Regions from separate parts of the Psychrobacter sp. CLB018 genome, predicted to be linked through region 1. Evidence: riboswitches for the same ligand, from Rfam matches in the RefSeq annotation. Region 1 holds a riboswitch; the other holds the start of a gene.

Region 1 (3,874 bases):
ATCAATCAGATGCCGCTTGGTAGCGCTGCCCTTGCTGGCACGACCTTTCCAATCGATCGTACCATCACGGCCAAATTGCTAGGTTTTGAAGGTATTTGCCAAAACTCGCTCGATGCCGTCTCAGACCGTGATTTTGCCATTGAGTTTACCTCGGCAGCTTCTATTTTGATGATGCATATGTCGCGTATGAGCGAAGAGATTATCCTATGGATGTCAGCGCAATTTAACTTTGTGCAAATACCAGATCGCTTCTGTACTGGCTCATCTATTATGCCGCAAAAGAAAAACCCTGACGTACCAGAGTTGGTACGCGGTAAAGCGGCGCGGGTTTTTGGCCAATTGATGACATTATTAAGCCTGATGAAAAGCCAGCCACTTGCCTATAATAAAGACAACCAAGAAGACAAAGAGCCGCTATTTGATTGCGTCGATACTTTGACGGGTTCGCTACTCGCTTTTGCTGATATGCTACCGAATATTACTCCGAATAAGGAAAACATGCGCGCTGCTACCATGAAAGGCTATGCAACGGCGACTGACCTAGCCGATTATTTGGTACGCCAAGGGGTGGCATTCCGTGATGCCCATGAAGTGGTCGGCAATGCCGTTGCTTTGGGCATTCGTGAGGGCGTTGATTTAAATGACTTATCACTGGCACAGCTTCAGCAATTTAGCGACGCCATTGGTGATGATGTCTTTGACTTCTTAACGTTAGAAGGCTCATTGGCTGCTCGTGACCACTTAGGTGGCACCGCGCCAAATCAAGTCAAACAGGCGGTGGTTAATGGACGTGCGCGCCTAAAATCGTTTGCTTAAAAGCCTTTTTTAAAGCTGAAGCTAGCAATAAAACTGTGCTTTAAAACTAGCGCTTTTCTCTAACACCCGCCATTGTGCGGGTGTTTTTTTGTCATGCCTGATTTTGCCAGCACTGGATATAGTCAAGGAAATTTAAAATCGCTACAAGGCGATCTACCGCAGATAGTACACTGAGTACATCTAGGGCGAGCAACACCGTAGCGGTTTAAAAGTACGCCGACTATAGATTTGATGTTACCTTCTCTACACCTGATACGCTTTGCTAAATCGTGCAAGCGCGTTATGATAGATTACCAATATTCGACACGATAATTTAATACCACTAATTAATGAGGATTGCCTGATGACTGAGACTTTTAATCCACAAGCCAATACCGTATTTTGCCGCAAATATAAGCAGGAATTGCCAAAAATGCCGCATCCGCCATTTCCTAATAAAAAAGGTCAAGAGCTACAAGAAACCGTTTCTGACAAAGCTTGGAAAGAATGGCTTGAGCAGCAAACCATGCTGATTAACGAAAACCATCTCAGCATGATGGACCCTGAAGCCAAAAAGTTCTTAACTGAGCAACGCGAGAAGTTTTTGGACAATGAAGACTACGAGCGCGCGCAAGGTTGGACACCAGAAAAATAATACGCACGGTGATTTTATTAATTAAAAAGAATGTCATTAATTGAAAAGCTGTCATTGATTAAAAGACAGTGATTACATTAATAACAGCAAGATTGCCTCTCTACTAACAAACGGCAAATGACTAGGCATCATCCCTATAGTTTGTTAGTATGAGACTGATTTACAACACTGACAGACTCGGGGTGCGGTGTATGACAAGCTTAGTTTAAGCTATTTCATACATTCGCTGAGAGATCACCCGCCGAACCTGATGCGGTTAGTACCGACGCAGGGAAGTCTTAAGACTATGTTTTATATACAAAGGGCGCGCAGAAATGCCTTTTTATTATTGCTCATACTTCATGTGCTAGCGTTTTTACGCGGCCATGAGGAAAGCAATAAAAAGCGGCGCCTACCAATCATTTAACAACGGCATTAGATTCATTTTCAATGAAAGTTGAATTTAATAATAGTGCAGACGTTTAATGATTGAATTTGTCTATCTTGCATCGTCTTGCCCCGCAGCTACTGGCGGTGTTGCTTTTATTCAAAAACCAACACGCTAGGACAGCATATGAACCTCACACAAAATACTTCAACTCCTATTGCCAAAACTTCTGACAAAAAAGCCGACGCTCTAAAAACGCCTGCCCATCGTACCGCAAATGATGCGCGTTTTGAAGAAGACGCTCGCGACTTACACCGCATCTTACCAGCTTCTAAAAAAGTCTATATCGGGGGCTCACGGCCCGATATCCAAGTACCGATGCGCGAGATTACCCTTGACCCTACCCCTATCCAAGGGGTAAGCGAGTACGATTGGGAGCAAAACCCACCATTTTATGTCTACGACACCTCAGGCGTTTACACCGATCCCAATGTCGAGATCGATTTGACCAAAGGCTTACCAAAGCTGCGTGAAGGCTGGATTGCTGAGCGCGGCGATACTGAACAGTTAAAAGGTTTATCTAGCTCATACGGACAAGCGCGCGCCCGTGATATCAGTACTGCTAACTTAAGATTTGCGCATATTGATAGACCACGTCGCGCCTTAGTAGGAAAGAACGTCACGCAAATGTATTACGCGCGTCGCGGTATTATCACGCCTGAAATGGAATATATCGCCATTCGTGAGACGCAAAAGCAGCACGAACTGACCGATATGCGCCAACACGATGGCGAAAGCTTTGGTGCCAATACGCCAAAAATCATCACCCCTGAGTTTGTCCGCAGCGAAGTTGCCGCAGGCCGCGCCATTATCCCCAATAATATCAATCACCCTGAATCTGAGCCGATGATTATCGGGCGTAATTTTTTAGTGAAAATTAACGCCAATATCGGCAATTCAGCGCTCGGCTCATCTATCGATGAAGAAGTATCAAAAATGACCTGGTCAACGCGCTGGGGCGCCGATACCATTATGGATTTATCGACCGGCAATCATATCCATGAAACCCGTGAATGGTTGATTCGTAACTCACCAGTGCCAATTGGTACGGTGCCGATTTATCAAGCCTTAGAGAAAGTCGATGGCGTTGCCGAAGACTTAACGTGGGAGATATTCCGCGATACCTTGATTGAGCAAGCCGAGCAAGGCGTTGATTACTTTACCATTCACGCTGGCGTACTGCTACGTTATGTACCGCTAACCGCCAATCGCTTGACGGGCATCGTCTCGCGTGGCGGCTCTATCATGGCGCAGTGGTGTTTGGCCCATCATAAAGAGAGCTTTTTATACACGCATTTTGAAGATATCTGCGAGATTATGAAGCAGTATGATGTGGCATTTAGCTTAGGCGATGGCTTACGTCCGGGCTGTTTGCAAGATGCCAATGATGAAGCGCAATTTGGTGAGCTACGTACCCTAGGTGAGTTGACGCAAGTCGCATGGAAGCATGATGTACAGGTGATGATTGAAGGCCCTGGACACGTGGCGATGAACCGTATTAAAGAAAATATGGACTTGCAGCTTGAGCTATGTAGCGACGCACCTTTTTATACTTTAGGGCCATTAACCACTGATATTGCGCCTGGTTATGACCATATCACCAGTGCCATTGGCGCAGCGATGATTGGCTGGTTTGGCACGGCGATGCTCTGTTACGTAACACCAAAAGAGCATCTCGGTTTGCCCAATAAAAAGGACGTCAAGGACGGTATCATCACTTATAAAATCGCCGCTCATGCTGCCGACCTTGCTAAAGGCCATCCGGGCGCACAAGCACGTGATAATGCCTTGTCCAAAGCGCGTTTTGAGTTCCGCTGGGATGATCAGTTTAATCTGGCGCTTGACCCTGATACGGCGCGTGAATATCATGACGAAACACTGCCAAAAGATGCGCACAAGTCTGCGCACTTTTGCTCAATGTGCGGACCGAAGTTTTGCTCGATGAAAATCACTCAAAACGTGCGCGAGTATGCTAAAGGTTTAGATGCAAAAGAAAA
Region 2 (3,874 bases), 1.4 Mb from region 1:
AAGAAGAGGTTGAAGAAGAAGCCGAAGAAGAAACCGGCGGTATCGACCCAGAAGAAGTTCGTCTGCGTTTAGAAGAAATTGAACATCTATTTATCAAAGCCAAGCAAGCCTTGCTTGATTATGGCCGTGGTAGCGTAGAAGCTGAAGCGGCTTACGCCCTACTTGCTGAGCGCTTTATGATGCTCAAACTCAATAATCGCTTGTCAGACCAAGTCATGGCAATCATGCATGATGTCTATGATGATGTGCGTAAGCATGAGCGTCAAATCATGCGTTTGGTAATTCGCCGTGGCCGTATGCCGCGTGACGAGTTCCGTAAGACATTCCCAAGCAATGAAACCAACGTCGATTGGCTGATTGAACGTATTAAAGGTAAGCCTGCGTTTGCCGGTACGCTAGAAAAAGTCGCCGACGATGTGATTTTATTGCAGCGCCGCATTCGTGACTACGAGCAGCAGCTCGATATGAAAATCCACGATATGAAAGACGTCGCACGCCGTATGGCTGTCGGTGAAGCTAAAGCACGCCGCGCCAAAAAAGAAATGGTCGAAGCTAACTTACGTCTTGTTATCTCTATCGCTAAAAAATATACCAACCGTGGTCTGCAATTCTTGGACTTAATCCAAGAAGGTAACATCGGTCTGATGAAAGCGGTCGATAAATTTGAATATCGTCGTGGTTATAAGTTCTCAACTTATGCGACATGGTGGATTCGTCAGGCAATCACCCGCTCTATCGCTGACCAAGCGCGCACCATTCGTATTCCTGTGCATATGATTGAGACTATTAATAAGATAAACCGTGTCTCTCGTCAGTTGCTACAAGAAATGGGACGTGAGCCTACACCTGAGGAATTGGGCGAACGCTTAGAGATGGACGAAGTCAAAGTCCGCAAAGTGCTCAAAATTGCCAAAGAGCCTATCTCAATGGAAACGCCAATCGGTGATGATGAAGATTCGCACCTAGGTGATTTCATCGAAGATGGTACAATTTCAAGCCCAGTTGACGATGCGACGGCGGCTGGTTTGCAAGAAGCCACGCGTGATGTCTTGAGCAATCTGACTGAGCGTGAAGCACGCGTGCTTAAAATGCGCTTTGGTATCGATATGCCAACCGATCATACGTTAGAGGAAGTCGGTAAGCAGTTTGATGTCACGCGTGAGCGTATCCGTCAGATTGAGGCAAAAGCTTTGCGTAAATTGCGTCATCCTTCACGTTCTGAGCATCTGCGCTCGTTCTTAGAAAATGACTAATTTATCTAGACAGGATTCATTGTCTAAAAATTTCTTAAAATTACATCAAAAAAGCTGAGCATGTCTCAGCTTTTTTGTGCCCGTTATTTGATGGCGGTTATTTAATAGCTATTAGCTTATGCTATTAACTTATCTAATCAAAATATCCTAAAAACGCTGCGTTATTGCTGATATCAATTTTTTATAGCCTCTGTCTGCGCAGGCACAGCAAGCAAGAAAAATTGCTATCAGCAGCAGTATACTTAGAATTACTACAAGATGCGCTCGAGTCAGAATGTGCATTTATTGAATCATGCTTTGCGACGACTGGTGAATTTCCTGCTCCCGGTGAAGCATATTGCCAAGCGTTTGAAGTACGTTATAAAAGCGCAATTACCTTACGGTTTTTAATTCGCATGGCCTATGCCGCACCTGCGCATTTGACTAATACCAGCGCGGCGACTTTTAATGTCTATATAAAGGTGTTGACTGAGCAAATACAGCTGGCTCTGAAGCCTTATGAGCTTGATGCTGGGCAGCTAGCGCTTTATACCGACGCCTATTTAGGTGTTATCGATAGCTTAAGTGTGGAGCTGCTATATGCAGAAGGGTTATATGAGCGCCGTTTTAAAGCCATGCTAATGCTCTATCATACAGCTATTGCACAGCTTAATAAAAAATAGCTTTTTAAATGTAAAACAATTTTATTAATGGTTATTTGAGCATCACTTGCTAATGATGACTGATCTCGCCTATCATAGGGACGCTCGGTTGTCTTATAACCATAAAGACCAACATTTGAGTCATAAAAACCTTGTCGGGGTGCTTTGATTTTGACGCTTTAACTACCATCAAAATCATGGCTGAGAGTTACCCGCGAACCTGATGCAGTTAGCACTGACGTAGGAAACAAGCGTGTCGATATATAAGTCACAATTACTTTATATTTTGCCAATCTATTTAACCTAGACTGGCAAATTTATTGTGCCTTATTATCTCTTTTTTTCTGCCATTTTCTTACTGCACTTTATAACAGTAAGTGAAAACTATGGATTACCAAACACTACGCAATAACTGTCCGACTTGGGATGCTTATATTGGACATGATTTTGTCAATCAACTGGCAGCAGGAACGCTCGCCCCTGACAGCTTTCGCCATTACCTTGTGCAAGACTATTTATACTTAATTCACTATACCCGCGTGATAGCGCTGAGCGTATATAAGAGCGACACGCTGGCACAAATGCGCGTCGGTCAAGCCGGTATCAACGCCATGCTTGATTTAGAAATTGGCATGTATTTAGACTTTTGTCAGCAGTGGGGAATCGCGCTTGAGGAAGTTGAAAACGCTCCTGAATCGCCAGCCACCATTGCCTACAGCCGTTATATCTTAGATGCGGCAATGTCAGGCTCGCTAGCTGAACTGTATGCTGCAATTGCACCTTGCTTGATGGGTTATGGGGAAATTGGTAAACGTATTAAAGAACAAGGCTTTGTCGCGGGCAATCCTTATCAACCATGGATAGATGTCTTTGCCAGTGATGAATTCCAAACCATTACTGCACAAAATGAAGCGCATATTAATAAGCTGCTGACAGACGCTAGCGCTACTCAAGCAGACAAATTTCAACGCTTATTTAACACCGCATCTCGAATGGAAGTCAATTTTTGGCAGCAGGCGTTAGATTTGTCTTAATTTATAAACAATCTGACTTGGTTCTAAAAAAACCCTCTAGAATCAAAAACAATGATCAATAATAACGATCCACAAGGAAAAACATCATGGCAGCATTCGATGAACACGCAAGCGCGTATGACAGTTGGTTTTTTGACAATCAAAACTTGCTCACCAGCGAACTAAAACTGGTTGCTCATTTCTTGGATAAAGACAGCGAGATATTGTCTGTCGGCTGTGGTAGCGGACTGTTTGAGTCTCTACTGGCAAAAGACTGTGACATTCATATCAAATACGGTATTGAGCCGTCAAAAGACATGGCAGCAGTTGCAGAAAAGCGCGGTATGCAAGTCGATATCAGCCCTGCCGAAACCTGCGAGATTGAGCCCAATAAGTTTGACATCATCATGTTTAACGGCAGCGTCAGCTATATCAGCGATTTAGATGCCTGTATCAAAAAAGCCTTTGACGCTCTAAAAACGGGCGGCAAACTTATTCTGATTGATGTACCAAAAGAAAGTGGCTTTGCCAGCTTATATAACCTTGCCAGCGCGGTAGATACGTGGGAGCATCCACTACTTGCGCACATCTCGCCTGCTGATCCTTATCCTATCGAGCTGGTTAAGTCAGCTAACTGGCGTACCTCTGATGAAAAAATCGCCTTAATGCAAGCCAATGGTTTCGTTGATTTTGAATATGCGCAGACTTTATTGACCCATCCTATGTATGCCAACGACAAGGTACAAGAGGTCATCGAAGGCTATGATCGCGGCGACTACGTGGCAATTTGTGGTTATAAAAAATAACGGTTTTAATGTGCGTTATCGCTGGCTGACACTTGAATAATACGCCGAACGCCCTTATAAATGGTGCATAAAGCGCTTATCATATTTCAATAAAAAATAAGGACCACATCATGACTGATGATCCAAAAGACACCACTACTCCAAACACTGACAACTCGAGC

What was found. Region 1 has a riboswitch for thiamine pyrophosphate ahead of thiC (phosphomethylpyrimidine synthase ThiC). Riboswitches for the same ligand answer to the same signal wherever they lie in the genome.
Region 2: linked by a shared signal. The riboswitch ahead of tenA (thiaminase II) and the one ahead of thiC (phosphomethylpyrimidine synthase ThiC) in region 1 are both predicted to bind thiamine pyrophosphate.

Annotation. Positions count from the first base shown of each region.
Region 1 is NZ_CP166085.1:110,536-114,409, reverse strand. It holds gene argH (argininosuccinate lyase) at 1-816, shown strand, start outside; gene AB8P72_RS00510 (oxidative damage protection protein) at 1,160-1,450, shown strand; TPP riboswitch at 1,619-1,741, shown strand; gene thiC (phosphomethylpyrimidine synthase ThiC) at 2,004-3,874, shown strand, end outside.
Region 2 is NZ_CP166085.1:1,851,988-1,855,861, forward strand. It holds gene rpoD (RNA polymerase sigma factor RpoD) at 1-1,253, shown strand, start outside; gene AB8P72_RS07825 (hypothetical protein) at 1,418-1,915, shown strand; TPP riboswitch at 2,041-2,158, shown strand; gene tenA (thiaminase II) at 2,281-2,928, shown strand; gene AB8P72_RS07835 (class I SAM-dependent methyltransferase) at 3,015-3,713, shown strand.